DNA from 4 places in the Paenibacillus sp. J22R56 genome. Region 2 is predicted to be linked to each of the others. Evidence: riboswitches for the same ligand, from Rfam matches in the RefSeq annotation. Region 2 holds a riboswitch; each other region holds the start of a gene.

Region 1 (7,463 bases), on a different contig from region 2:
GCTTGCGGAAGGTGTCGAGACTAGGCAGGATCTGGCGAGAGCGATGCAGGCAGGTGTCCGGTATGTTCAGGGCTTTTTGTTTGCAAAGGCAGAGCCGGATTTCGAGCAGCCGTTTCGGTTTGCTTCTTTATTAGAAGAAGAGCTGGAGGCACATCGGCAGCTGCAGCTCTATTCGGAGAATTATTGGCGGTATTTGTCGGACAGGCTGGCAGGCAGGGTTGACCGGATTGGTCATCTGGAGGAGCTGGAAGAAGAAGATAACGAATGGATCGTCAGACTACTGCAGGAGCTGGACAGTAACTGTATCCGTGTCTACCTGTGCCGAGATGACGGCATTCAAATTTCGTCCAACTATTCCAGAAGGCCAGTTGATGGAAGCTGGCGGCGGGAGGATGAATATTGCGGAGCGAACTGGAGCTGGCGCCCGTATTTTGTTCCCAATGTGGTACAGCTTAGCGAGAAACGTCGTTCTATGGTATCACGAGCCTATACCGACCTCGATTCGAGAGCATGGATCAGAACCGTATCGGTATTGGCTAAACCCGGCATTATTTTATTTGTGGATATGAAAGATCCTGAGCCTGACTATTATCGCTTATAGGGATATTAAGGGGAGGACTGGTACACCATACAATGGAACTCTGCTGGTCCTTCCGGCGTCTGTCTTACATAAGTATCGTCAACAATGAAACCTGCTCGTTCATAGGTTCTAATCGCTCGAACATTCCAGGTTAGCACCTCAAGATCAATACTGTTCTTGGGAGCTCTATGAATGGCTTCAGTGGTAATCAATCGGGTGAAGTCCGTTCCTATACCTCTGCCACATAGGGCAGGGTGCAATCCAAGCCCGAGGCGTGTTACACCAACAATGGGGAAAAATTGTGCAAAACCAATGAGCTCCTGTCTGCGATTCAAGACGGCAGCATATTGCATGCGCCGCAGGACTGGATCGCCGAATTCGATTTCGTCCTGCTGCATGATGTCCCAGGAAGGCCAGTGGTATAGGTCATACGGCGATTCGTATTGCCATTCACAGATTTGTTTGGCATGCTCCATTTCCATTGGCTGGATAGTCATGTCCACCAAGGATCGTTTATAATAAAGCTCATCGGAAAAATTAGTCATTTGTATACCCTCAACATGAATCAATAAGTTTTTTTCCATTATAACATTCACTTATCGACTTCATTCGGATTTGGCTGAAGGATATCTAAGGAGAACTTTTACGATGCGCAAATTAATAGCACTTGGCTGTTTGTCTTATCTCGTCATTGGATTAGCTCATGTCGTGGGCGGCTCGGTCATGGAGCAGATGCTCGATAAGTACGACTTGTCTTATGATGACGGCGGGCAATGGATGATGAATCAGTTTCTTGGTTTTTTGGTGGGTGTCTTGCTCTCTCCATTTATTACGTCAAAGGTTGGCAAAAGAGGGGGAGTACTCCTCTCATTAGGGCTTCTGACCCTTGGTGAAGCAGCCTACAGTCTGACTCCCGATTCGTGGGGGCTGATGCTGTTTATCGCCTTGTTCGCAGGCTTTGGATTTGGGATGACGGAATCCGTTATCGGAGCAATGGTCATTGAATTGGCAGAGGAGAACGGGAAAGCTAATGCGATGACCCAGCTGGAAACGTTCTTTGGTATCGGAGCCTTCTTAATGCCGACCATGGCAAGTATATTGATCAAATATGATATTTGGCAGGTATCCTTCCCAATTCTATCTGCTCTTGCCGGCATAACCTTTATCTTATGGATGACGCTATCATTTGGATCGATAGATGACAAGATTGGTTATCATGGCAGAGCCAACAAGGAACATGTAGAGCGGGAAACCAGTGCACCGCGAACAAAAGGATGGTTTGGTTATAAGAGAGCAGCCCTTCCGTTCTTGCTGCTTTCTGCGTTGTTCTTCGTCATCTATGTTGGGGTGGAGATGAGCTTTTCCAACTATCTGCCGTCTATTATGATTGAGCGGTCCGGCATGACAGAGGCGAGCGCGCCTTCCACGTTAAGCCTATTCTGGGGCACGATGATTCTTGGCCGACTATTCGCTGGACGTCTGGCAGATCGTGTCGGCTACTTCCGATACCTGTTTGTCGCCATTGCAGGAGCCTGTATTATCATTCTTGCGATGGGAGCGGTCGGCCAGTTAAGCGGCATGCTGGTCCTTGTCGGATTAAGTGGATTGTTCTTCTCCGGTGTATTCGGCATTGCACTTGTATTTGCGAATGGACTTATTCCAGGCATGACAGAGCGGACGACCAGCCTGCTTGTTGCTTGCGGCGGGATAGGCGGTGCGATCTTCCCGAAATTGACGGGATGGATGATGGACAGCTATGGTGCAGACCGTACGGTCTGGATTCTCGGAGCGTTTATTATAGCGATGTTTGTCGTCTTGCTTGCGATGCTGGCGTTAGGCAGGCGGCAGGCGACGGCAGTGTCCTAACAACCTAATCCGAATAGCAACAAACAAACAATAAAGCCGCAAGCGGTTTGTCCAGTTGGACAAGCAGCATGCGGCTTTATTGTAGGAATTTTGCCTGCCGCTTCAATTGAAGCGGGCCCGCTCAATTCTATTGTTCGTCGGCATATTTGGTGAAAGTAGTAGGGTCCATGACACGTCGAGCAGTCACATACCGATTTACATAATAGGAGTCGCTGAGATTGCTGATCGTAACGCCCTTGCTGGACGAAGCGTGAGCAAACTGGCCATCTCCTACATAAATGCCGACATGAGATACACCACGACCGTTCGTGTTGAAGAACACGAGATCTCCGGCGATCAGATCACTCTTGGCGATCTTCTTACCTGTTTGTGCTTGCGAAGCGGATGTACGAGGAAGATCAACGCCCATTTTCTCGAATACAAACGAAGAAAAACCAGAGCAGTCGAATCCTTTCGATGATGTTCCGCCTGCAACGTACGGCGTGCCAATTAAATCACTGACAATGCCGTCCATTTTGGAGTCTGCGAAAACGCTTCCAGCTTGGAAAGCCAGCATTAGCGCAAGCCCAAGAATAAGTGCAGTAACCTTTTTCAAAACGGTGAAACTCCTTCCAATGCCGACGAGGTTAGCTGTGGGGTTCGGTTGAAGGATCCCTATGACTTCTCAGGCGCCGATCTTCATAATCGGACGTCGAAGTCAATTCACCCAGAGGTGGTTCCCCCGTTTCCAGTACAAGGAATTTGGCAGTGTAAATTATGTACTTGGTAACTATTCGGTAATTTTCGCTTATCTCCTCCCCAATCTGGCAAATTCTAATAATTCTCATGGAACCTTTTGGCTAATCTAAGCGGAAAAATGGGGATCTTGCGGTTGGCCGCATCTTTATAGGACGCACAGACTAGCAGATTAGCACTATTCCGATTTACTAACTCTTTACTATGTGTTTTTTCTAGCAAATATGTTGATTTATTTGGAGAATGAAAGACAAGCCTTCCCGAAAAAACGCGAAAAACCCGCGCTACGACTAGGTCGCAGGGCGGGCTGCCTCTATAATTATGAGAAAATTTTAAACTTCTTTTGATCTCAAAATGTCGTATTGGGAGGCTAGAGTCCATACTTTCATCAAGGTACGGACAAGATGGTAACCCTGATGGACAATCAGGGCAATGAATCCGGCCCATACAAGAGAAAAGCTTGTGACAAACAATCCAATTCCCGAACCAATAGCCCACATTAAGAGTGATAAGCCGGCGAAAGGCAGCAGATGCTTGATCGCAACACCAAGCGATTGGAAAATGCCGCCGCCTTTCTCACTTGTAGCGCCAAATTGCATGGCGAGGAAGAGGAGATGGAGCAGGATACCCCAAATCAACCAGCCTCCCGCAGCGGGAAGCAGCTGCTGCAGGAGATCTCCGATTGAACGACTGTGAAGTAATGCATCCAGTCCCCTAGGTGCCAGCCACCATGCAGGAGCAAGGGCGAGTAACGTCTCGATCCAGTAAAGCAGCGTTACAGGCTTCCATGCTTTTCGAATGCCCTGAAGGAACTGTGTACCTCCGGATTCTGAGGCATGCTGCAGAGAGTATAACAGTCCTGCGTTAAACAAAGGGGAGAGGAGCATCCTTGCTGCGAATAAGCCGCCAAGCAGCCATAAGTATGGGGTAAGCAAATCCGTCTTCATGATCTGGAATTGAGCTTCACTCATAAATAGCTGAATCGCTGAATTCGCAGGGGAGTGATCCGGGAATCGCTGCAGCAGCGGCGAGACAACCGAATCGATAAACCGGTACAGGAAGAACCCCCACAGCAGCTGGTATAGGAACAGCAGTATGACAATATAGAAGTGCTTGATCGCGAGCCGCCAGCCTTGCATCATATGATTTTTCATTGCAAACCTCCTTAAAAGAATTGTGAAGCAATTCTACTTCGAAAGCATGCCTACCAGCCCAGTAATCCGAGCAGTCCCTGGATAACGTTAGAGGCGCCAAGACTCCAGCGCGTACGTGTAACTTCCGATAAGTCCGCCTTCAAATAATCGTTAATATGTTTGTTGTCGAGCACGTTTGTATGCTGTGGATCAATCGCCACCCATTCAAGCGGGGAGCTATGGACCACTTTGTATTGGATTTGAGAGTCTTCCGGATCCCAAGTCTTCGGAATGGTTGTGCCGTCCTTGAACTTCAGAACTACCGGAATCGGCCCGTTGTAGCCGCCATTACGCTGGATAAGCACCACTGATTCGTACATGGGCGCTCCATCCTGTTCAACGGGTCGTACATTAATAGATTCTACTGAAATGTCTGCCATCTGATTGTTGTAGACATATTGGTCGAAGTAATTGGTCCATTTCTGCTTCGTGACCATTTCGACAACCCGCTGGAAGTCAGCGCTTGAGGGATGCTTGAACTTAAACTTTTGGAAATAAGTGCGCATGATCTTCTGCATCATTTTTTCGCCAACCTGGTTCTCAATGCCGATAAGTACGAGCTTCGCCCGCATATACACATTCTCCGCATAGACGTTATTGCTCGGATAAGCCCAGGAAGGCTGCTTCAGAGGAGCGGGAGCGGTCATGTAGCTGGCTTCCAGAGGCAGATTCGCTTCAACACCATATTCGCTAGCCATCACTTTATCCTCTGCATAAGAAGTGAAGCCTTCATCGAGCCATGCTTCTTCGAATTCATTCGAGGCAACCATACCGTACCAATATTGATGACCAACCTCGTGAATGACCGTTCTCTCAAGGCTGTAGCCAGGATTACTCGTCTCTGCTGCGAAAGCAGTCACAAGCGTTGGATACTCCATCCCTCCGGAGCCATTCGCCCCTTTAGGTGGGACAACAATGGATAGGGTGGAATACGGATACTCGCCATACCATTGTCCATACTTAGAAAGCGCGGATTTAGCCGCATGCATATAACGGTCCTTCAGCTCTGCATGCGCGGGATCGAGATACAGCTTGATCCGGACACCCGGTATACCCGGCCCAGATAAGGTATCTTCAAAGTAGATAAAATCCGGAGAAGCAGACCAGGCAAAGTCATGGACATCATCGGCGTAGAACTGATAGATCGCTTTGCTGTCCTTTTTCTCCACGGCTTTGGTCTGGAAGCCTGTAGCTGCAACAATGTAGGAATCCGGTACTTGAATACGAACGGAGTAAATACCGAAGTCGCTGTAAAACTCGGAGTTGCCATGATACTGGTGAATGTTCCAGCCTTCCGATGTCCGGCCTCTTGTACCCGCTGTCTCATAAACGGCCAGCTTAGGGAACCATTGTCCTGCCATCACATAGTTGCCGGAGTAGCCCATACGGGCGAATACTTCTGGGAGCTTCACTTCAAAGCTCATCTGTAAGGTGACGGACTTGCCTGGCGCTACTGGTGCGGGAAGTTTAAGCTTGGCCAGCGTGAAGTCGTTCGGATTGTTGTCATCTGGTTGTACATAATGCAGCCGTGGAAGCAGGCTTTCCCCTTCCGTCGTTTCCAGTGTCTGCAGCTTCATATAGCCCTGACTGGCTTCTGTTGCCTTGTCCGAGCGCAGCTTGCCGCCAGACTCCTGCATAAACGTGGTTTTGTCCGACATGAAGGCATTCGGATAGAGATGGAAGTATAGCTCGGACACCGTTTTTTTGCCTGGGTTGGTCCAGGTAACGGTCTGCTGTCCGTCTAAGTACCGAATATCATCGCGAAGCGCAACGTTGATATGGTACTCGGTGACCCTTTTGCTAAGAGCCTGCGGCTTAGGCGCTACCTGGTCAGGTTGGGACGAGGCAGGCGGCTTGGCCGATTTTGGTGCAGAATCGGTCGCTGCTTTGGCGGCGGGGGCAAATGCATAAGTATATTGAGATTGCCAAGCGCGGCCGAAGCCCTGCTGGATAGAGAGGCCGAGCAGGACGGCGGTAAGCGTAAACAAGAGCAAACGTTTGACGTAGCGTGGAGACATGATACATTTCCCTCCCGTTGACAAGCATCTACAGCATGTATATGTTTGCTTTTCGCGGATTATTAGCTAAAATGGAATTATTGTACGGGGAAGGTGGAAGAGCTATGACAGAGCAGCAAGGACAGCCGGAACAACCGGAAAAGAAAGAAAAGAAGTCGCTCGCGCTTAACGTAGTGAGCAACAAACAACATAAAGGCTTTGGAGCCGGAACGATAGATTTAAGTGCAGTATCTTGTGTCATCATTGATGGAGGCGTTGCTTATATCGATGACGGCGCGATGCATGCGAAGAGTAAGGTGGAGCGGGGTATCAAGTTCACTCCGAACAAAGAAGACTGCCCGAACGGCCGGAAGTGCTGGATCGTATGGACAGCTGTAGAGCGTAATGAAGCAGGTGCTACTTATTATGCAGGGGCAACAGCTTGTGAGATGTGGGTCGATACAGAAGCACGCCGCGGGTGGAAAATTCTCGCTGACCACGTGAACAAGCTTGATGCGGCAATTAAGCGTAAGTACAAGCTTGAGGAGCTTGATGCAGAAGAGAAAGCGGCTTTCCGTAAGCTCTTGATCGAGCATAACGAAGAATGGTGGAACAACTCGCCGGAATCGCTTAAGGAAGCACTGGCTTAGAAGGAACGTCATAAAACCGGGGGTCGTAAGGCTGGATGCCAAGCGAATCTCCGGTTTTTTTATGGGAAAAAATAATATTTTCGCAGAAGTGCAGGGGAGGGCGGTTAGACCGTCGTCTATTCTATCGGGAAGGGAGGAGAGCGAGATTCAAGACGAACAATGGATCACGGCCATCAAGAACGGCGGTCCTGAGGCGTTTCAATCATTTGTCGACGAATATGGGCCATATCTGTATCGAACCGTGTATGCGGTCATCCGTTCGCCGCATGATGCGGAGGACGTGACGCAAGAAGCGCTGTTGCAAATCTATCGCTCCCTCCCGGAGTTCCGAATGGACGGCCTCAAGACGTGGATTACCCGGATAGCCGTCAATAAGGCGATTGATTGGAAAAGAAGCCGAATGCGAAAGCCTGAAGAGCTAATGGAAAGTATAACTGGGCTG
Region 2 (7,463 bases):
CAACAAGCGGTGCTATCGCCAGCTGGAACGGGTAGTTCCATGGAGCAATAATAAGTGCCGTACCTAGTGGTTCCGGCACGATATATCCTTTACTGCCTATGTGGGTGAAGGCCGTCTTCACTTTGGCGGGCTTCATCCACCGCTTAAGATGCTTTTGCATGAAGGAGATTTCCTTATACACAAGCCCTATCTCGAGCAAAAAAGATTCCTTTTCACTTCGGTTCAGATCCTCGCGAAGAGCCTGCATGATCGCAGCCTCCCGCTCCTCGATCACCTGGCGCAGCTTAGCCAGCTGCCCTAGACGAAACTCCAAGCTCCGGGTTGCACCCGTACGATAATAGGCCTGCTGCTTTTCAAATACTTGTAATCCATTCATCCTAAACCCCGCCTTTTCGATAGAAGACTATGTACTAATAAAAGGAATTTATCTGTGCTATAGTAGGACAAAAGGAGCGATGACAATTGAATAAAATAATGCCAGCACTCATTTTGCTTATGGGCTTGCTTTACATTTTTATCATTCCTTCAGAACCGCATGCCGTCAAGCTAATTTTCAAAAGTATACCGATGCTCCTTATCATCGTTTATGCCTACTTGCAGCCTGGCGATAATGGTAAGCGGTTTCAGCACATCCTGCTCATCGGCCTAATCTTCTGCGTCATCGGCGATGTCACTCTCGACAATTTCATTGTTGGGCTGTCAGCCTTCTTGATCGGACATTTGTTTTATTTGAGCGGCTTCTTCGGGCAATGGCAATTCTCCGTATGGCGGCTTACCGCTATCGTACCTATTGGAGCATATGCCGTTTATATGGGTTATGAGTTACTTGATGCGCTCACTAAATCAGGAGATGGCGGTCTGAAAGGACCTGTCCTTGTTTATGTAACAGCAATTTCCTTAATGAGCTGGTCGGCCATAATGTCCGGCAACAAATGGGCGATAGCTGGCGCATTGCTGTTTATGGCCTCGGACTCCGTACTAGCCTGGAATAAGTTCATCTCGGAGGTTGCGAGCTCCGATGTGATCATTATGACGACCTATTATGCCGCGCAGTTCTGCATAGCAGCCTGTATTGGTCATAAGACCCGCACTGTTCCTAAGCGTAAACGGCTGCACCGTCCTTAGGTCTATGCTTTCGAAGTAAGAATTGCCACAAAGAGCATGTTGAAATTCTTTTAAGAGGAGCAGCATCGTTTCGCGGGTGAAATATAAGCGTAGTATAGAGTAAATTTATACTTTCTTATATTTGAAGCAAAAAGCCATGATCCTCTGATCATGGCTTCTTTTATAGCTGCGTTATCCGACTTTTTCCTTGTTCATCTGCTTACTACGCAGCTGGCCGCAAGCCGCATCGATATCGGCGCCATGCTCCAGACGGACGCTAACGCTAACCCCTTGCTTCTTGAGCGTGTCGTAGAAGCCTTTGATGGAGTCGTTCTCACTGCGCTGGTATTGGCTGTGCTCATCAACCGGATTGTAAGGAATCAGGTTCACATTCACGAGCGAACGGCGGCGGTCACCCACCAGCTCGGCAAGCTCAAGTGCATGCTCACGATGATCGTTAACATCCTTCAGCAAAATATATTCAAGCGTAATCCGGCGGTTCGTCTTCTCGAGGTAATAATCAATCGCCTGCATCAGCTTCTCGATTGGAATGGCCTTGTTAATCTTCATGATCCGCGTACGCAGCTCATTATTTGGTGCATGCAGCGATACGGCAAGATTGACGCCTTGGTCCTTATCAGCAAACTCTCTGATTTTATCCGCGAGTCCGCTGGTCGATACGGTAATATGGCGCGGGCCAATCGCAAGACCTTTGTGATCCTTCACTGTTGTCAGGAAGTTATTAAGGTGTGTGAAGTTATCAAACGGTTCGCCGATACCCATCACAACGATGTGGCTGACCTTCTCGCCTTGACCTGCTTCATCAAGATGAAGCTGAATCTTCATAATCTGTTCCGTAATCTCACCGCTTGTCAGATCTCGGCTCTTCTTAAGCAAGCCGCTCGCGCAGAAGCTGCAGCCGATGTTGCAGCCAACCTGCGTCGTCACACAGACAGATAAGCCGAATTTATGCCGCATCATGACCGTCTCAATTAAGTTGCCGTCATCGAGCTTAAGCAGCAGCTTCACGGTACCGTCCTTCGACACCTGCTTCGTATGCTCAGCGAGTGTCTGAATCGCGAAGTTCTCCTCGAGCAGCTTCACGCAGTCCGAATGGAGCTCCGTCATATCAGCAAAACTCGTAACCCGCTTCCGGTATAGATAGTCCCATACCAGCGAGGCCCGGGATTTTTTATGTCCGTGCTCGCCCAGCCATGCGATTAATTGCTCTAATGTAAATCCATATATGGAAGGTGTACTCATTATTTATCCTCTTTTCACAAACGCGGCCTAAACCGCATACTGACTCCTATTGTCCCAAAATTGTCGGACGAAAACAAGGGGCGATTCCCGCCAATTGACAGAAGCCCGCAACAGCACTATTCGAATAAGACCCCCGGAGGGTCTTATTACTATTTATCTCCAGCAGAACCTTCGAATAAGACCCTGCGAGGGTCTTATTGCTGCCGCAAACCGGCTAGTTCCCCTCACTTTATCGCTTCATTCGCCGTGATAAGGTCCCCAATGGATCTTAAGTCTACTTTATTCAGTTATCGAACATCAGTTAAGGCCCCTTAGGGACCTTAACTCTTCAAAATCCAGCTAGTTTTCCCCCGTTTGACGCTCCATCCGCTGCATTAAGGTCCTCAAGGGACCTTAACCTCGTCGTTTAACCACTCATCGCGCTAGTTAGAGTCCCTAAGGGACCTTAACCTCGTACATCGTGCTTGAGAGGAATATCCTTACCTGGACTGGACCCTTTGAAAAATGCTGGAACCACCTTTTCTCCCTTCTTCATTCATTTTCAAGCAAAGTTTCGGTGCACATTTATCGCAATCAAGAGATACAGAGACTGATAAAGAGCATTCTAGAGTTCGTCTGCGATGTAAACGCTCTAACCAATCTCATTGTGAGAATTAGACAATATGCCGCCTCTATGTTTCATTTACATTAACCTTAGTCAGGCGTAACATACGATTCAGCAAATGAAATGTATGCTTTATTCGCTGAGTTTCCGTCATGGGAAACGGGGGAACCAAACGATAGGCGCTATTGCATCGGTGTGAGAGCTGGTGTGTCTTGCTTATCAGGGGTGAATCCGGGAAAGGCTGCTCACAGCTGGACCTGGTAGGGCGACTCTCACCGTCCGAATCCGTCAGCTAACCTCGTAAGCGAAGAAAATGTCAGCCACGGCACAGCAAGCTTAAAGCTGCGGAGGCATTTTCCAGGTAGAGAGGATGATGTGTTCTTGTGACCTTATGGGGCCGCGGGGGACTTTCCTCTGCGGTCTTTTTCTAATTATATTTGAAAATGTCTTTATCGCTTAATCTCCTTCACAGGGGAACGGGGGAACCAATCGGATGGCATGCTCAAGCAGCTAGCATCCACGGGGTGAATCGCCAGAACGGCTCAAGCGAGCTTTATGGCGTAGGGCGACTCTTACGCCCGAATCCGTCAGCTAACCTCGTAAGCGTAACAAGAGAGGCAACGATGATCGTGAACATAGGTGCGGTTTATTTTCTGCTGCGCTTATAAGCCACGTGAAGAGTCCCTCTTCCGTGGCTTTTTTGTCGTTGATTCCTCTAATAAAAGAGGAGAGAAATAGGATGAACGATTATATTCTCGTATCTGCACCAAATGTACAGGGCGAGGACTTTATTAAACAATTGCAACATCGGAGAATCCCATTTGCAACGATGGTAAATAATAAGGCCGAATATGAGAGAATGCTCGCACTTGATGTGACTACGATCATTGTCATTAGCACAAATGATGAAGCCACATGGCGAGTGCCGGAGCTTCCGATTGGTCGGATTTTCTTATTCGAGAGAAGCTTGAACCTTTGCTGCCGCTACATTCAGATCTGCCGAAGCTGGACGTCGAAATCGATCTGTGTCATTACCGACAGCACAAACCCGCGACTGATCTATAAAGGAATGGGTGCGAATTATGTGGTTCATTCCAGCAGTGGTGAGACTTCTTTTCTCATATCAAATGATTTCATGGCAAACAGCCAAAACGTTTAAAAATTCCATGCTTACGAAGCAATAATTGCTCAATTGGCTAAAATAAGCCATTTGTGTACCAATTCTTAATAAGGAGAGTAGATTTATGCAGGATATCTATATGGTGCTGCTTCTGGCAGCTGTATTCGTACTCTTCGCCGGATTTATGCAATGGTGTGACCGCTCCATTCAGGAGGAGGAGAAACGATGATAATCACACTCTGTCTGGCCTTACTTATCTTTCTCTATTTAGTGTACGCCCTCATTAATCCAGAAAAATTTTAGTCCCTTAAACGATCGCGGGAGGTCAATATGGATATTTTACAGCTTCTTATTGTGATTGGCGTGCTTGTTCTGCTCGTCAAGCCACTTGGCTCGTACGTTTATCACGTCTACTCGAATGAGCCAAACCGAACCGACCGAGTATTCGGGTGGTCTGAACGAATCATTTACAGCGTGATCGGCTTAAAATCGCGAGCAGGCATGACCTGGAAAAAATACGCGCTTAGCTTTCTTCTAACCAATATCGTATTAGTTGCCATCAGCTATGTGATCCTGCGCTTTCAAGGCGGGCTCCCTGGCAATCCGAATAACATCGGCGGTATGGAACAGACCTTGTCCTTTAATACCGTCATCAGCTTCATCACGAATACGAACTTGCAGCATTACAGCGGGGAGACCGGGCTTTCTTACTTCTCTCAAATGGCCGTCATTATGATGATGATGTTCACATCAGCGGCTACAGGCTTCTCGGTTGCGATTGCATTTATCCGTGGTCTGACGAGCAAAGGCACAACAATCGGTAACTTCTTCGAGGATTTCGTGAAGTCGCATACCCGGATCTTTCTGCCGCTGGCTGTGCTTGTCACGCTGGTACTGGTGGCTTTGCATGTGCCACAGACGTTTGATCCGAACATAACCGCAACAACACTAGAAGGAGCCACGCAAAATATCGCGATCGGACCTGTGGCATCCCTAGAATCAATCAAGCATTTAGGTACCAACGGCGGCGGTTTCTTCGGAGTCAACTCGGCTCATCCATTCGAGAATCCAAACCCACTGACGAATGTCATCGAAATTTTATCGATGTGGGCGCTTCCTGCATCGCTGCCTTATGTATTCGGACGATTCGCGAAAAACCGTAAGCAGGGCTGGGTTATATTTTCCGCGATGATGACCTTGTTCCTTGTCTTTCTGGCAACGGTCTATACCGCTGAGCTGCATGGCAATCCAGCACTGAACAATCTTGGTGTGGATGCCTCACAAGGCAGTATGGAAGGTAAAGAGGTACGCTTTGGTATCGCACAATCCGCTCTGTTTACAGCAGTCACAACAGCAGCGACAACCGGTACGGTAAACAACATGCACGATACGCTGACACCAATTGGCGGACTCGTACCGCTTGCCGAGATGATGCTTAACGTCGTGTTTGGCGGTAAGGGTGTTGGTCTCATTAACATGCTGATGTACGCCATACTCGGAGTATTTATCGCCGGACTTATGGTTGGACGTACGCCGGAGTTTCTTGGACGGAAAATCGAGCCGCGTGAGATGAAGCTCATCGCGATCGCCATACTCGCCCATCCCTTTATTATCCTGGTGCCGACCGCTATCGCTTTCCTTACCGACCTAGGCCAAGGCTCAATTAGCAACGCAGGCTTCCACGGCATCTCACAGGTGCTGTATGAGTACACCTCATCAGCAGCAAATAACGGCTCCGGCTTTGAGGGATTAGCCGATAATACACCTTTCTGGAATATTACAACCGGACTGGTCATGCTGTTTGGACGATATATCTCGATGATTGCCATGCTTGCCGTAGCCGGTTCACTGGTCCGTAAGCAGCCTGTGCCAGAGACATCGGGTACATTCCGGACAGATAACGTGCTGTTTACAGGGATTCTTGTAGGAACCGTATTAATTATTGGAGCGCTGACGTTCCTGCCTGCCGTTGTTCTTGGACCAATTGCAGAGTATCTGACGCTTCGCTAACGGATAAGGATGAGGTGAGTAAAAGGTGACTACGAAACGTAAATCTATGCTGGACTCCGCTATTTTAAGCCGTGCGGTCAAGGACAGCTTTATCAAATTAAATCCACTAACAATGATGAAAAACCCCGTCATGTTCGTCGTTGAGGTCGGTACACTTGTCGTACTGCTTATGACATTGCTGCCCGGCTATTTCGGAACAGAAGATCGGGTAGGCTTCAATCTGACGGTGTTTCTTATCCTGTTATTCACGGTACTCTTCGCGAATTTCGCAGAAGCATTGGCCGAAGGGCGCGGTAAAGCGCAGGCCGATTCGCTTAAGAAGAGCAAACAGGACATTACGGCTAACAAAATGGTCGGCAATAGTGTAAAACAAGTCGTATCTACCGAGCTTCGGAAAGGCGATATTGTTATCGTCTCACAAGGCGAGATGATTCCGGGCGATGGCGAAGTCATTGAAGGCCTTGCTTCTGTTGATGAATCCGCCATTACCGGTGAATCGGCTCCTGTTATTAAAGAAGCTGGCGGTGACTTCAGCTCCGTTACCGGCGGTACACGTGTCGTCAGCGACCAGATCAAGGTTCGCATTATGAGTGATCCCGGCGAATCGTTTATTGATCGTATGATCTCACTTGTTGAAGGCGCAAAGCGGCAAAAGACGCCAAACGAACTGGCTCTGAACACCCTGCTTACAAGCCTTACGCTTATCTTCTTGATCGTTGTCGTTACCCTGGCCCCTATCGCCAAATATGTTGGTGTAGAGCTGGATGTGCCCGTGCTGATCGCCCTGCTCGTCTGTCTCATTCCGACCACGATTGGCGGTCTGCTGTCAGCCATCGGGATCGCCGGTATGGATCGCGTAACGCAGTTTAATGTATTGGCGATGTCAGGCAAAGCCGTTGAAGCAGCCGGCGATATTAACACAATGATTCTGGATAAAACCGGTACGATTACATTCGGGAACCGGATGGCCAGCGATTTCCTTCCTGTTAAGGGATCAACCGTACAAGAGCTTGGCGAGTGGGCAGCACTCAGCTCCGCCAAAGACGAGACGCCGGAAGGACGCTCTGTATTAGAGCTGATGAAGACCAAGCAGCTCTCCTACCCAACAGAGCAGATTGAGCAGGCTTCCTTCATTCCTTTTACAGCAGAAACTCGTATGAGCGGTACCGATTTGCCAGATGGAAGAAAAGTACGTAAAGGCGCCGTTGATGCCGTTAAGAAATGGGTATCGTCTCTAGGGGGTACGATCCCAGCCGATCTCGATTCCACCGGTGAAGCTGTTGCTGTCCTTGGCGGAACACCACTTGCTGTTTCCGTTGATAACCGGATTCTAGGTATTATTTATTTGAAGGATACCGTTAA
Region 3 (7,463 bases), on a different contig from region 2:
GGAAGAAAAGATTTTTCAACTGATGCAGCTGACCCCGAATTTCCTAAGTGAAGAGGATGCGAATCTGACTGGCCCGCTGGCTTGGATGGGTGTAACGGAGAGCATGGTGAATAATGTTGGCTCCGTGCTTAGCGCCGTTGGTGCCAAAGAAACGATTGCCCTGCAGAAAAAATATATGGAGAACAGCCGTCTTGGTATTCCACTTCTTTTAATGGCTGATATTATCCATGGCTATCGCACGATTTTTCCGGTTACACTGGCGATTGCTAGTACTTGGGATATGGAGCTGGCTGAACGAAGCGCTGCTATCGCTGCAAAAGAATCAGCTGTTACCGGCATTCATGTGACGTTCGCGCCAATGGTGGACTTGGTCCGCGATCCGCGTTGGGGCCGCGTGATGGAGTCGACTGGTGAAGATCCGTTCCTCAACAGCGAATATGCACGGGCATTTGTCCGCGGCTTCCAAGGTGAGGATCTCGCTGGTGATATGGACCGGGTTGCTGCTTGCGTGAAGCACTTTGCAGCCTACGGTGCTGCCGAAGGCGGACGTGATTACAACACAGTAAACATGTCGGAAAGACAGCTTCGCGAGTCCTATCTTCCAGCCTATAAGGCGGCTCTTGATGAAGGCTGCGAGATGTTTATGACAGCTTTTAATACGGTGGATGGCATTCCGGCGACCGGCAACAAATGGCTGATGCGCAGCTTGCTTCGTGATGAGTGGGGCTTTGACGGCATGCTGATCTCCGACTGGGGCGCAGTGAGCGAGATGATCCCACATGGTGTTGCTGCGGATGGTGCGGAAGCTGCACAGAAGGCGATTGAAGCTGGCGTTGATATGGAAATGATGACGTCTAACTACGCAAATCATCTGAAAGAGCTCGTGGAAGCGGGAAAAGTAGACATCTCGCAAATCGACGAATGTGTCCTTCGTGTCTTGAAGCTGAAGGACAAGTTGGGTCTATTCGAAAACCCTTACCGCGCAGCTAGCGAAGAACGGGAAAAAGAAGTGCTGCTCTGCGATGAGCATCGTGCTGCTGCACGTGAGATTGCGGCGAAATCCTGTGTCCTGCTGAAGAATGAGCGGGCTCTGCCACTCCACAGCGGGCAAAAACTCGCGCTCATTGGACCTTTCGCAGAGAGTGGCGATATTCTTGGACCTTGGTCGATTTGGGGTAAGCAAGAGGAAGTGGTTCAGCTTCATGCTGGTATATCCGCACGTACCGATCTAATTGCTACAGCCAAAGGCTGCGACATCGACTCGGGTTCGGAAGAGCAGCTGCAGGAAGCAGTCAACGCTGCATCAGATGCAGACATTATCGTTCTGGCACTTGGTGAAAGCTCTGAGATGAGCGGCGAAGCGGGAAGCCGCGGAGATATTCGTTTGCCGCAGGCCCAGCTCAAGCTAATCCAGAAGCTGAAGCTGCTTGGTAAGCCAATCGTTGTTGTGTTGTTCAACGGCAGACCGCTGGACCTTCATGGTGTTATCGAGGAGGCGGATGCGCTTCTTGAAGCTTGGTTCCCAGGTACAGAAGGCGGCAATGCCATTGCCGATGTGCTGTTTGGAGACGTGAATCCATCCGGACGCCTGACGATGTCATTTCCGTACTCGGTTGGTCAAGTTCCTGTCTACTACAACAACTACAATACGGGTCGGCCACTCACACCGCAGAACGCGAATGAGCGATATGTTTCCAAGTATCTGGACATGCCAAATGCGCCGCTTCTGTCATTTGGTTACGGCCTCAGTTACACAAGCTTCTCGTACGGCGAAGTGAGTCTGTCGACAGATGAAATGCATGCTGAAGACACGCTTGAAGTATCGGTTGAAGTGACTAATACTGGCGTGGTTGCTGGGGAAGAGGTTGTCCAGCTGTACGTGCGTGATATTGCTGGAGAAGTCGTTCGCCCACTTAAGGAGCTGAAGGGCTTCCGTAAGCTGCAGCTGCAGCCTGGTGAGACGGAGAAGGTAACGTTCTCAATTACCGAAGAGCAGCTTCGTTATTACCACATGGATCTGCAGTTTAAGAGCGATGCTGGCGAGTTCCATGTCTTTGTTGGTCCTAACAGCCGTGACCTAGAAGCAAAGCCTTTCCGTCTCGTGAAATAAAAGATTTTCGAAAAAACAACGAATCAGCCGGACGGCTGGTTCGTTGTTTTTTGCGGCTTAATGACCTTATAGGATCATGTCATCTGTATAATAGCTGATCTCCTCCCTTATTTAGGGAATTATCTCCTTGGAACAGGGTAAAAGACAGCATGGCTGGCTTTTTAGGACATTCTGCAAGCGATTCAAGAATGTATACGCATTCATGGCGGTTAAACCCTGATTTCTGCGTTTATTTGAATTATTATCACGGTTTACAGATAAGGGAGAGAGGACTATGATCAATTAGCAAACTTCATATGTTCATATTCGCTGAGTTTCCGAAAGTCGGAAAGCAGGGGAACCAATTGCGATAACTGCCATTATAGTTACCGCCGGGGTGAATCAGCATAACTGCCGTTCAGGCAGAGAGCTGTAGGGCGATTCTCTAGACGCCCGAATCCGTCAGCTAACCTTGTAAGCGTTGATAGAGAGGGTGAACTTCGGTTTTTTATGACCGCGGGAGGATACTCTGCGGTCTTTTTTTCGTGTAAAAAAAAGCAAACATGGTTACATTACCACTGATAAGTGATGAGTAGCCCAAGTATCCAAGCGTATGTTGTTTAACTTCATTGTTGGCGGTGACCTGTGTGTTTACTCTTATCAAAAGATTACTGATCGGGCGTCCCTTAAAGTCCGCGGAATTAGGGGAACAGAAACTCATTAAGACAAAGGCCCTTGCGATCCTGTCTTCGGATGCTTTATCGTCCGTTGCTTATGGTCCTGAGCAAATCTTGTTAGTCTTGATGACCGTGAGCGCTGCGGCGTTTTGGTATTCCATTCCGATTGGTATCGGGGTGCTTGTCTTATTAACGGCACTTATTTTGTCTTACCGGCAAATTATATTTGCCTATCCGCATGGCGGCGGAGCTTATGTGGTATCGAAGGAAAATCTCGGGATATTCCCAGGACTTGTATCTGGCGGCGCCTTGCTGGTCGATTATATTCTGACGGTAGCGGTAAGTGTATCGGCGGGTACGGATGCGATTACTTCAGCTTTTCCAAGCCTGCATACCCATACCGTGTTGATTGCCGTATTTTTCGTCCTTTGTATCACCATATTAAATCTGCGAGGCGTAACCGAGTCAGCATCGATCCTCGCCTATCCTGTTTATTTATTCGTGCTGGCGGTATTCATTATGATTGGCGTCGGTGTATATAAAATCGCTACAGGCGATGTATCGCCTGCACTGCATACGTCGCTTGGCACACCGGTAGCGGGCATCAGCTTGTTCCTGCTGCTTCGGGCCTTCGCTTCGGGCAGCTCGGCTTTGACCGGGGTGGAAGCGATCTCGAATGCGATTCCTAACTTCAAGGATCCAGCGCCAAACAACGCTGCGAAAACCTTGATGGCTATGGGCGCACTGCTGTCGGTTCTGTTTGCGGGGATCGTCTTCCTTGCTTACTACTACGGTGTTGCACCAAGGGAAGACGTAACGGTTACTTCGCAAATTGCAGAGAGTATTTTTGGACGTAACTTTATGTATTATTTTATCCAGGGCACAACGGCCTTGATCTTGATTCTGGCAGCGAATACCGGCTATTCGGCATTCCCGCTGCTTGCGGTTAACCTCGCGAAGGATAAGTTCATTCCAAGAATGTTTACGGTCCGCGGTGACCGTCTTGGTTACTCGAACGGCATTATCAGCCTTGGTATCTTGTCCATCATTCTGATTATAGCTTTCCAAGGAAAGACGGAGCACTTGATTCCGCTGTATGCGGTTGGTGTATTCGTACCGTTCACTTTGTCGCAGACGGGCATGCTTGTAAAATGGATCCGTCAGCGGCCAAAGGGCTGGGTTCCCAAGTTTATTATTAACTCGATTGGCGCACTGATTAGCTTTATCGTATCGATGATGTTCTTCTTGACCAAGTTCGAGCAGGTATGGTCGATTCTGATTTTCCTGCCGCTGATTATCTTCGTCTTCCACCGGATTAAGAAGCATTACGAGGCTGTTGGAGAACAGCTGCGATTGGCGACCTGCGAGCCTGTAGTCCCAATTGAAGGTAATGTGATGATATTGCCGGTGGCTGGCATCACGCATGTCGTAGAGCATTCGATTCTATATGCGAAGTCCTTGAAGGCCGAGCAGATTATTGCCGTATACGTCCCGTTCGAGAAAGAGGATGAGACGATCTTCGAGGAGAAGTGGAAGAAGTTCCAGCCGGACGTCAGACTGGTGACGCTGCATTCGCCGTATCGTTCGATTACGAGTCCACTCTTTAAGTTTATTGATACGGTGCAGCGTAAGGCGAGCGAGAACAATTACCAGGTAACGGTCATTATTCCGCAGTTTATTCCGAAGAAGGGCTGGCAGAACATTTTGCATAACCAAACAAGCTTAATGCTCCGCACTCAGCTTCTTTACCGCAAGGATGTCGTGATCACGACCGTGCCGTACCATTTGAAAAAATAACAAAAAGCCTTAGCTTCCGGATTTCCGGAGCTAAGGCTTTTTTCATGCTACTAGTAATAAAGCTGGCCGGGTTAATTCTTTTCCTTAACCTTTCCAGCTGTTCCTTGTTTCGAAGGCCAGAATACCCATTTGCCGATCCACACCGTCAAGGCTGGTACGAGGAAGGAGCGGACGATAAAGGTATCAAGCAGCACGCCGATTGCGGTTACTGTGCCGAACTGAACGAGTACTTGAATCGGCAGAGTGGCAAGGACGGCGAAGGTGCCTGCCAGAATGAGTCCAGCTGAAGTGATAACGCTGCCTGTCTGTGCAACACCTTCAGTAATCGCTTGGTTAAGCGGCATCGACTTGCTCTTTTTCCAGATGCTCGACACCATAAAGATGTTGTAGTCCTCACCAAGCGCGACAAGGAAGACGAAGGCATACAACGGAATGAGACCTTGAATGGCATCTGCGCCAAAGAAATAATGAAGAACGAGCCAGCCAATTCCAAGTGCACTGAAGTAGGAGAGAAGCACCGTTCCCATCAGGTACAGCATCGCTACAAATGAACGTAGGTAGACGAGCAGGAGCAGAGCGATCATCCCGATAATAACAGGAATAATTCGGTAAGCATCATCGCCAGTCACCTGACGTGTATCATACTGCTCAGCCGTTGCACCTGCGATCCACACTTTATCGGATGCATCCGTGATGCCTGCCTCTTCAAGGGTTTGTTCAGCAGCAACGCGGATCGTTGGAATCATATCCAGCGCTTCAATAGAGTATGGGTTCATCGCAAGCTCAACATTATAGGAAACGATATTAGCATCACGCGTATTCTGAACAGGTTCAGATACATTGCTGATATTCGCCAGTTTCCCAAGCTTCTGATTAAGCGGCAGCTCCTTGCCGTCTGCTTGAACGAGTACTTGAACCTTCGCAAGGCTGCCCTCCGAGAAATGATCACCAATCAACGTAAACCCTTCACGTGATGGCATATCTTCTGGGAAAGTGGATAACGTATCGTACGTAAATTTAATTTGAGTCGAAAAAGCTGCCGTTATTCCGAGTACGATTAGCGTGGAGATTGCGATCGTTTTTGGCCGCTTCACAATGGCTTCGCCTAAGCGCATACCAAAGCTGGATTTTGTTTTGGCCGCAGGAAGCGGCTTGTGTTTCTGTGCGGCACGGGCAGCCTGCATCTCCGGTGTACGTGGTACAAACGGGTAGAAGGAGGCACGGCCAAGAATAGCAAGCAGAGCCGGAACAAGCGTAACGCTTGCGATCATCATGATCAGAATCGACAAGCTGAATGGCACAGCAAAGCGGTGAATTGCACCGTATTGCGCCAACAGTAGAGCAAGCAGGGACATTACAACCGTCAGACCACTCATCGTAATCGCGCCGCCGGAATCGCTAAGTGCTTTGAGCAATGCTTTCTTTTTATCAGACTCTGTTGTTAATACGCTGCGGAAGCGGGCAATAAGGAAGAGGCAGTAGTCTGTTCCTGCGCCGAAGAGCAGCACGGTCATAATGGATAAGCCTTGTGAGTCATAAGATATCCAGCCTTCATCGGCCATCCAGCCGAGAATAGGTCCAGTTAAACCATAAGCGAAGCCAACGGCCACAAGAGGGATAAGAGCAAGAATAGGAGAACGGTAGATCAATAATAGAATGATTAGGACAAGTAAAGTTGTTGCGATCAACAGGGATACGTCAGCACCTTTGAACAAAGAGGTCGCGTCTACGCCAATCCCGGCAGGTCCGGTGATGCGGCCGACAAGTCCTTCTTCCTCCAAGTCCGTATCAAACGGTTTGGTCGTAAAAAGGGTGTTCGCGTCAGCCTCAAGCTGCTCCAAGCTGATCTTTAAGTCATCGGATGAAGCATTTTTGTCGAAAACAACCGTTTGAAGCATCGTTGTACCATCTTCAGACACCATCGCTTTCAGAGCAGGCCGCGGCATCTCATGAAGAGGTGGGAGCTCCGTCTGATAAGGCAGCGGTTCATCAGCAAGCTTCTTCGATAAAGCCTGAATCTGCGAGATATCTTCATCAGTCAGGCCTGCAGCTCGGTGCCAGGCTATAATAGCCGGAATTCCGTTATGTTCATTCAGGGCATCAGCCTGAACGGATGGGACGCTGCTCTCCAGATTGGGTGCAGCATCGTTCTTGTGATCACTTGATGACGGCAGGAAAGCATTCGCGAGACCCACGATTACGATCCATAATACGAGCGTAATCCATCGTCCGCGTTTGCCGCTGACACCGTCAGCGATACGTTTTAATCCATTCATCGTTTCTCATCTCCCTATAGCTATAAATTAGTTTCTCTCTTGTCTTCCTTCTTCTGAAGCGAGCCCGAATAGTAGAATATCGACCGTCTTTGCAGCCAATGCCTCTATCGGAACAGGACTGACGCTGCCTTTTGGAACAGGATTGTTGCTGCCTCCCGGTTTGCGTTGAATGACGCTAAGCAGGAAGAAAGCAGATGGAATCGGGTCGAGTCCAAAACTCTTGCTGCCCCGGAGACTACCGTTTTTTTGTCCTTCTTCAAACAAAGCAGCAATCGGCAGCAGATAGCTTTCCTGCCACCACTTTGTAATAAGCTGCTGCGTTTCCGGACGAAGCTCATTGCGGATATCTCTTTCCATCTGGCTTAGATCATCAGGCATGTATTGCAGAATGTAGGCAACAATCTTGATTAATCGATCCCGCACGGTCCCTTCTCCGGTAATGATTTCATTCATTGCTGCTTTCGTTTCTTCCGTAACGGTACGCAATACTTCGGTATAAAGCGCTTCTTTGTCCGCAAAATAATGGTACATCGCTGGTTGTGTTAAGCCGCAGGCTTCGGCGATCTGGCGGGTCGTTACCGATCGGTAGCCATGCTCCATAAACAGGTCATGTGCTGTCTTGAT
Region 4 (7,463 bases), on a different contig from region 2:
TACAATTTGTCCATCCGAGAGCGCAGGGAGAAGCAAATATGGTTCTAATTGAAGCGATTCGTGATGGGAAGCCTGAGCTTAGGCTTTTGCCGCCGATTTTCGTATACGAGTAATAGATAGCTGCGTTATTGATGAGAGGGAGCTAGCAAATGGTACGGATACAAAAAAGCTTTAAAGATTTGGCTGATGGTGACTATGGGACTTTATATCTGGTTGCTACACCAATCGGGAATTTGGAAGATATGACGTTCCGGGCAATCCGGACGTTAAAGGAAGTGCAGCTCATTGCTGCTGAGGATACAAGGCAGACAAGAAAGCTGCTTACTCACTTCGAAATCTCTACTAGGCTGGTCAGCTATCATGAGCATAATAAGCAAGCCAGCGGCAGTGAACTCATCCGTTTGCTAATGGACGGCCAATCCATTGCACTTGTTAGCGATGCAGGGCTGCCAGCGGTCTCAGATCCTGGTGCTGACCTGGTAGCAGATGCGGTAGAGCAGGGAATCAAAGTTGTACCTATCCCTGGTGCTAATGCTGCTTTATCAGCTTTAATTATCTCGGGATTGCCGACAGATCAGTTTATGTTTACGGGATTTCCTCCAAGGGATAAAAAGCCGCTTGCTGAATGGCTTACCCATCTGAAGCACCAAGAGGGAACCTTGATGCTCTATGAATCGCCTCATCGTGTGAAGAAGACACTTGATGCGATGCTGGAGCATTGGGGCGATCGGCGGATCGCAATGGTTAGAGAGCTGACGAAGCGGCATGAGGAAGCAGCACGTGGTACGATATCGGAATGTATGGCTTGGTTAGAAGAGCATCCACCTCTAGGTGAATATTGCCTTATTATAGAAGGGGCCGCTTCTGGAGCAAGAGAAGCAGGAGAGAACGGGGAAGCATGGTGGACATCGTTAGAGCTTGAAGATCATGTCGCTCATTATGAGAATCAGGGAATAGATCGTAAAGAAGCGATAAAAAAAGCGGCACTAGACCGTGGCCTGCCAAAGCGGGATGTTTATAACGCAGTAAACCGATAGTTTACTGCGTTATAAACGCAAAAAAAGACCTTCCTGGCCGGGTTCTAGCACAGGAAGGCATCAAGGAATATAAAAAGGTTAGAATTAACAAGTTGATGTATTTCTATTATAACCTATTTTTCTTATTTTGTCACAGGAGTAGGCATTTCAGATAAACAAATATGGCAAACAATTTTGCCTTTGAAATAAGAAACGTTTTCTGCATTGCCACAGAAGATACAAGCAGGCTCGTATTTCTTCAGCATAATACGCTCGCCGTCTACATAAATCTCGAGAGCATCTTTCTCCCCAATACCAAGCGTACGGCGCAATTCAATTGGAATTACAACACGACCTAATTCGTCGACTTTACGAACAATACCAGTAGATTTCATCATAATTTTGTTTCTCCTCTCAGGAAATTACATTTCGTCACTATTCGACATAGTTTTTCTTTTTATGGCTATTATAATACCAACGATTCCCATAATAGTCAACCACAAAAGTCCTTGATAGACCGCGGTTTATGGCAAGTTGACTCTATAGCAAGGTCATATTAATCTTACTATAGAATACATCAGCTTCGACAATTTGGAAACTAATTTACGACACTATTCGACATTCTAGCATAGTTTTGTGTCGAAACCATGAACAAGGAGTTGAAAGGGCGAATGAATCAGCAACTGACCGAAGAGAAAGTATTTAAGGATCCAGTTCATAAATATATTTACGTACAGGATCAGACGATATGGGATTTGATCAATACAAAAGAGTTTCAGAGGCTAAGAAGAATTCGCCAGCTTGGAACCTCTTATTTAACGTTTCATGGTGCCGAATACAGTCGATTCTCCCATTCTCTTGGAGTCTATGAAATAACGAGAAAGATCATTTCACAGTTTGAGCGTAATCATTATCCGGACTGGCCGCAGGAAGAAAGACTTTTGGCCCTATGCGCTGCATTACTGCATGACGTTGGTCATGGACCGTTCTCCCATTCGCTGGAGCAGGTGTTCGATACGCATCATGAGCAGTGGACCTGTGCGATCTTGCTTGAGGATACAGAAGTTAATCGCGTGCTGCGCCAAGTGTCAGATGATTTTCCAGAAAAAGTGGCATCGGTTATCGGCAAGACTTATCCAAATCCGATCGTTGTCAGTCTTATCTCCAGTCAAATGGATGCAGACCGGATGGACTATTTGCTGCGTGATGCTTATTTTACCGGTGTTCATTACGGGAACTTCGACCTGGAGCGAATATTGCGCGTCCTGCGTCCTTTTCAGGGCAAGATGGTTGTGAAAGAAAGCGGCATGCATGCCATTGAGCATTATTTAATGTCCCGCTATCAGATGTATTGGCAAATCTATTTCCATCCGGTTACACGGAGCTCGGAAATCATATTGCGGCAAATTACTCGTCGGGCGAAGGAGCTGTACGAGAGCGGTTATACCTTTGCATGGATGCCGGGACCAATCAACAAGCTTCTAGATGGTACGATTACAGTAAAGGATTATCTGAAGCTGGATGAGGCTTATATGCAGACGATCTTCGCTCAATGGGCGGAGGAAGGAGATTCTCTTCTTGCCGAGCTATGCGACCGGTTCCTCAATCGCCGATTGTACAAATACATTACGCTTAGTGATCCAGGAGACTCTTTATTAGAAGAAGCAGCTCAGCAGTTTATCTCAATTGGTCTTAATCCGGATTATCATATGGAAATTGATTTTCCATTTGACCAACCTTACGACATATATCGCCCTGATGCGAAAAAAGGCGGGAAAGAGGATAAAGCGCCGATTCTGCTCTTAAATGACGATAACAGCTTAAGCGAAATATCGGTGAAATCCGACATTATTCGTTCCATCAGCGGCCTGCATCAAGGGCAGTACCATATTTATTATCCGATCGAGCCACTCCTTGCTGCGGCTCATCAATTAAGTGCTGAAGTAAGGGAGCTTTTCAAAATTTAAAGGCTTTATATAGAAGGAGAATGCAGCAAAGATGATATCTTTATTCGACACACACACCCATCTGGACGCTTCACAATTCGACGGCGACCGCACAGAAGTTATCGAACGAGCACGTGCAGCCGGTGTCGACCTTATGCTCAACATTGGCTTTAACCGAGAGACAATCCCGACCACCATCGAGCTTGCAGAAAAGTATGATTTTATCTATGCGGCAGTTGGCTGGCATCCAGTAGACAGCATCTATATGGAACCGGGGGATCTGGAATGGATCGAGCAGCTTTGCTCTCATCCAAAGGTTGTTGCGATCGGAGAAATTGGACTTGATTACCACTGGGATACGTCACCAAAGGATGTTCAGCACCGTGTATTTCGGGAGCAAATCCGCCTCGCTCGGAAGCTGGGTAAGCCAATTGTCATTCATAATCGGGATGCTCATGAGGACATCGTTTGTATTTTGAGGGAAGAAAAAGCGTCTGAAGTTGGAGGGGTCATGCATTGCTATTCCGGCAGCTGGGAAACGGCAAAATTATGCCTCGATATGAACTTCTATATTTCCTTCGGAGGACCTGTCACTTTCAAAAATGCGAGGGTGCCAAAAGAGGTGCTTGCACAGGTTCCACTTGACCGTATATTAATCGAAACCGACGCTCCATATTTGGCTCCTCATCCGTTCAGAGGGAAGCGAAATGAGAGCTCATATGTGTCTTTAGTCGCAGACATGGCAGCTGAGATAACAGGAAAATCTAAGGAGGAAATTGCATTTATTACAAGCACAAACGGTAAAAAATGTTTTGGTATTGTTTAAAAACGGACTAAAACCACTGAAATAAAGACTATAGCGGCGATAAAACTCTTTTTAATTGGCGGAATCGGCTTTATTTGCCTTCAGAATGCTAAAATTTCGTTAAAATCGTCTTTTAACGCGTCTTTACAATTGTGTGGTCAGGAAGGTATCATTTTTCTCAGAGCTTTAACTTTTGTATTGGATTTCCAGTTTACGCTTAATCTCCGAATCGGAGAGCGGGGGAACCAACGTCGGCAGATGCAGGGCTAAGAAAGCAAGTTAGCATCATGCGGCGCATTGAATTCTTCAGGGGTGAATTTTGCGGCGATTGCCATGAGCATTCGAACCGTGGATAGGGCAGCTCTCTCGTCCGAACCCGTCAGCTAACCTCGTAAGCGTCTATAGAGAGCGATCAACCTCGTGTATTTACCTTTTCCTGAATGTTTGACTACCCAGGAAGCCACGATCAGATCCTCTGTCGAAGGCTTCTTTTTATTTTCGATTTATACGGAAATAGTCTTTCGTAGAGGTAGATCCAGGAGGTGTGAGGAAGTAACACTGGAGCGTGCTCGTCACGCCAATATACTTAATAGTCACGTCAATGTATCATGCGTAACAGATTGGCGGCGGGGCTATGAAGGAGGACCGATTGAAGTGGGAATGATCCAAGTTAGGGAGACCCATGGGAAGCGATCATCCAGCATGACTTTCGCAATGCGATGGAAGCATGAAAATTTGCGTTTAATTGTTCTGAGTGCAATTATCTCAATCGCTATGACTTTCATGTTTTTGGTGTTGTTGTACGGATCGGCTGATAAAAGCGTATCCGTAGTAGTGAATGGACAAGAGACCGTTGTGAAAACAAAACAATGGATCCTGCAACGCCTACTGGATGAACAAGCTATTACGGTAGGGCCACATGATGAGGTGTCGTCACCTCTAAATGCGTCCATCAAAGACGGAGATCGCATTGAAATTAAACAAGCGTTTCCGGTTACTGTAAAAGCAGATGGCAAGACATCGACGGTGTACACGACAGAGAAAACAGTACAGGCGGCGATCGGGAAATTAAATATTCCTGTTCGCGATCAAGATAGGGTTAACCCATCTCTAGACACGGCCGTTTCGAAGGCGATGACAGTTACCGTTACTCGCGTCGATACAAAAGTGTCGGAAACAGAACGGACTTTGCCGTTCTCGATCGTGAAGAAACAAGATCCAACCCTTGATAAAGGGAAGGAGAAGCTGGTGCAATCCGGCAAGAATGGCCTTGTGATTGAACGCGTGGAGAAGAAGTATGAGAATGGTGTTCTTGTCTCCTCCAAGCTGGTCGACAAGGTTGTGCAGACACATACGGTCAGCCAGGTCGTAGCTATTGGCGCGAAGAAGGATGTACATACACTCTCAAGCAATGCGAGCACGGCCTCGTATTCGAAGAGCGGAGTCACCTTTAAAGCCAAGAAGATTCTGAAGAACGTAACCTTAACCGCTTATTCAGCGGGAGTGGAGTCTACGGGTAAATCTGAAAATCATCCTGGGTACGGCATTACCGCTTCCGGCGCGAAAGTGAAGGAAGGCCGCACGATCGCGGTTGATCCGGATGTTATTCCAATCGGCTGGTGGGTATACATCGAAGGCATTGGCTTCCGCAGGGCGGAGGATACAGGCAGTGCAGTCAATGGGAACAAGATTGACGTTTATTTTGACAGCACCAGCTATGCAAACAAGTTTGGCCGGAAAAAGGGCTATACCGTGTACGTACTTGGACCCAATAAGCCATCCGCAAGCTAATTGCTTCATGCTATTATTTCGATGATAAATATGCCATTATAAGAAGAGGCGCTGCCTCTTCTTTTTGTGTGTATAGGTGTGGAGCGGTTACATTCTTACTGACGCAAAAAGATGAGCGAAAGTTGCTGGAGAAAGGAATGTTCGCTTGTGATTAAGGAAATTATTGTGGTGGAAGGCAAAGATGATACAGTCGCTGTAAAGCGGGCTGTTGAAGCAGATACGATTGAGACAAATGGCTCTGCCATCGGCGAGGATGTGCTTAAGCGCATTGAACTGGCCATGGAACGAAGAGGCGTTATTATATTCACAGACCCTGATCATGCTGGTGAGAGAATTCGCAAAATTGTAGCTCGGCGGGTACCCGGCTGCAAGCATGCTTTTTTGCCACAGGAGAAGGCTATGTACAAGGGTGATATCGGCATTGAGAACGCCAGTCCTGAAGCCATTCGTCAGGCGCTCTCCGAGCTTCGAACAGAGGAGCCTGCTGGTGTAGGCGATATTACGTGGGAGGACCTGATGGAAGCGGGCCTTATTGTTCATCCGGATGCGGCGAATCGTCGTCTTCAGATGGGGAAGCTGCTTGGGATCGGGTATGCGAACGGCAAACAGTTTTTCAAGCGTTGTACAAGCTTCCGAATCTCCCGAGAAGAGTTTGCAGAGGCATTGCGTACAATGGAACAGGGACAGGAGTGATCGGAGCATGAGCGGAAACGATATGAAGGCGATTGAAGTTGCAACGCCAAAGCGCACGAAAGAAATTATTGCGAAGTATGGGTTCCAATTCAAAAAAAGCTTGGGACAGAACTTTCTGATCGACCAAAATATTTTGCATAAGATTGTGAGTGCAGCTGGACTCGACAAGACAAAAGGCGCTTTGGAGATTGGACCAGGTATCGGTGCGCTGACTCAACATCTGGCTGCTGAAGCGGGTAAGGTAACGGCGATTGAGATCGACAACCGCCTCATTCCGATCCTGGGAGATATTCTGGCGGACGAAGAGCATGTGCAGGTTGTGCATGGTGATGTGCTTAAGTTGGATCTGAAAAAGCTGTTCGAGGAGCACTTCGCGGATGTGAGCGGCGTCAGCGTAGTTGCAAATCTGCCATATTACGTGACTACACCGATTCTGATGAAGCTGCTGGAAGAGCGTCTGCCGCTCGAGAACATCGTCGTCATGATTCAGAAGGAAGTAGCTGAGCGGATGGCGGCTAAGCCAGGTGGCAAGGAATACGGCAGCTTGAGCGTAGCCGTGCAGTACTACTGCGAGCCGTCACTTGTGTGCATCGTGCCGCACACGGTGTTTATTCCACAGCCGAATGTAGATTCAGCTGTGATTAAGCTGGCGGTGCGCGAGAAGCCGCCAGTGGATGTTGAGGACGAGGCGCATTACTTCCGCATCGTTCAGGCGAGCTTCGCCCAGCGCCGCAAAACGCTGGCGAATAATCTTACGGCGTTCGTAGGCAAGGAACGCCGTGAAGAGATGACGCAGCTGCTGCATAGCTGCGATATTGACCCTATTCGTCGAGGAGAGACTTTGTCCCTCGACGAATTCGCCCGCATCAGCCGCGCCTTTTTGGCAGCGGGCTGGCGCTAGTATACTCGGCCTCACGTTAGGCCGAGCCCTGTAGAGTCGGCGGCGAGCCATATCGCCGCCGGCTTTTTATTTGGCTGCTCGCAGCCGCTGCTTTACGCCCGCCATCATACCTCCGCAAACGCCCCATCGCACCACCCGACCTGCTCGTAATGCGCATAAACCTACTTAACGTCTGCGAACACCTACCGCACCCCCAACCACCGCTGTAGCACGGAATTCTCTCCTGTTGCCATCTTAGGGGAGCACAATATTCTAGGCGTGGTGGCGCGTCCGTCTGGGCAAGAAGATGGGCTGAGAACAAATAAGAAGGT

What was found. A riboswitch is a leader RNA that binds a small molecule or an ion and turns the genes downstream of it on or off. The one in region 2 is predicted to bind cyclic di-AMP.
Region 1: linked by a shared signal. The riboswitch ahead of AC0YNT_RS29715 (C40 family peptidase) and the one ahead of AC0YNT_RS09420 (hypothetical protein) in region 2 are both predicted to bind cyclic di-AMP.
Region 3: linked by a shared signal. The riboswitch ahead of AC0YNT_RS11525 (APC family permease) and the one ahead of AC0YNT_RS09420 (hypothetical protein) in region 2 are both predicted to bind cyclic di-AMP.
Region 4: linked by a shared signal. The riboswitch ahead of AC0YNT_RS28825 (ubiquitin-like domain-containing protein) and the one ahead of AC0YNT_RS09420 (hypothetical protein) in region 2 are both predicted to bind cyclic di-AMP.

Annotation. Positions count from the first base shown of each region.
Region 1 is NZ_JBWDNV010000017.1:26,078-33,540, forward strand. Features, by position in the region: gene AC0YNT_RS29700 (EAL domain-containing protein) at 1-601, shown strand, start outside; gene AC0YNT_RS29705 (GNAT family N-acetyltransferase) at 607-1,125, opposite strand; gene AC0YNT_RS29710 (MFS transporter) at 1,229-2,446, shown strand; gene AC0YNT_RS29715 (C40 family peptidase) at 2,574-3,041, opposite strand; cyclic di-AMP (ydaO/yuaA leader) riboswitch at 3,047-3,203, opposite strand; gene AC0YNT_RS29720 (hypothetical protein) at 3,514-4,335, opposite strand; gene AC0YNT_RS29725 (M1 family metallopeptidase) at 4,386-6,392, opposite strand; gene AC0YNT_RS29730 (YwhD family protein) at 6,497-7,021, shown strand; gene AC0YNT_RS29735 (RNA polymerase sigma factor) at 7,083-7,463, shown strand, end outside.
Region 2 is NZ_JBWDNV010000003.1:320,498-327,960, reverse strand. Features, by position in the region: gene AC0YNT_RS09435 (aldehyde dehydrogenase) at 1-376, opposite strand, end outside; gene AC0YNT_RS09430 (lysoplasmalogenase) at 463-1,125, shown strand; gene rlmN (dual-specificity RNA methyltransferase RlmN) at 1,297-2,367, opposite strand; cyclic di-AMP (ydaO/yuaA leader) riboswitch at 3,099-3,292, shown strand; cyclic di-AMP (ydaO/yuaA leader) riboswitch at 3,415-3,593, shown strand; gene AC0YNT_RS09420 (hypothetical protein) at 3,711-4,130, shown strand; gene kdpF (K(+)-transporting ATPase subunit F) at 4,317-4,394, shown strand; gene kdpA (potassium-transporting ATPase subunit KdpA) at 4,422-6,101, shown strand; gene kdpB (potassium-transporting ATPase subunit KdpB) at 6,127-7,463, shown strand, end outside.
Region 3 is NZ_JBWDNV010000004.1:173,945-181,407, forward strand. Features, by position in the region: gene AC0YNT_RS11520 (glycoside hydrolase family 3 N-terminal domain-containing protein) at 1-2,110, shown strand, start outside; cyclic di-AMP (ydaO/yuaA leader) riboswitch at 2,408-2,586, shown strand; gene AC0YNT_RS11525 (APC family permease) at 2,737-4,563, shown strand; gene AC0YNT_RS11530 (MMPL family transporter) at 4,635-6,839, opposite strand; gene AC0YNT_RS11535 (TetR/AcrR family transcriptional regulator) at 6,867-7,463, opposite strand, start outside.
Region 4 is NZ_JBWDNV010000015.1:7,437-14,899, forward strand. Features, by position in the region: gene AC0YNT_RS28800 (tRNA1(Val) (adenine(37)-N6)-methyltransferase) at 1-113, shown strand, start outside; gene rsmI (16S rRNA (cytidine(1402)-2'-O)-methyltransferase) at 150-1,037, shown strand; gene AC0YNT_RS28810 (AbrB/MazE/SpoVT family DNA-binding domain-containing protein) at 1,160-1,414, opposite strand; gene AC0YNT_RS28815 (HD domain-containing protein) at 1,688-2,983, shown strand; gene AC0YNT_RS28820 (TatD family hydrolase) at 3,015-3,788, shown strand; cyclic di-AMP (ydaO/yuaA leader) riboswitch at 3,972-4,181, shown strand; gene AC0YNT_RS28825 (ubiquitin-like domain-containing protein) at 4,422-5,558, shown strand; gene rnmV (ribonuclease M5) at 5,706-6,251, shown strand; gene rsmA (16S rRNA (adenine(1518)-N(6)/adenine(1519)-N(6))-dimethyltransferase RsmA) at 6,259-7,152, shown strand.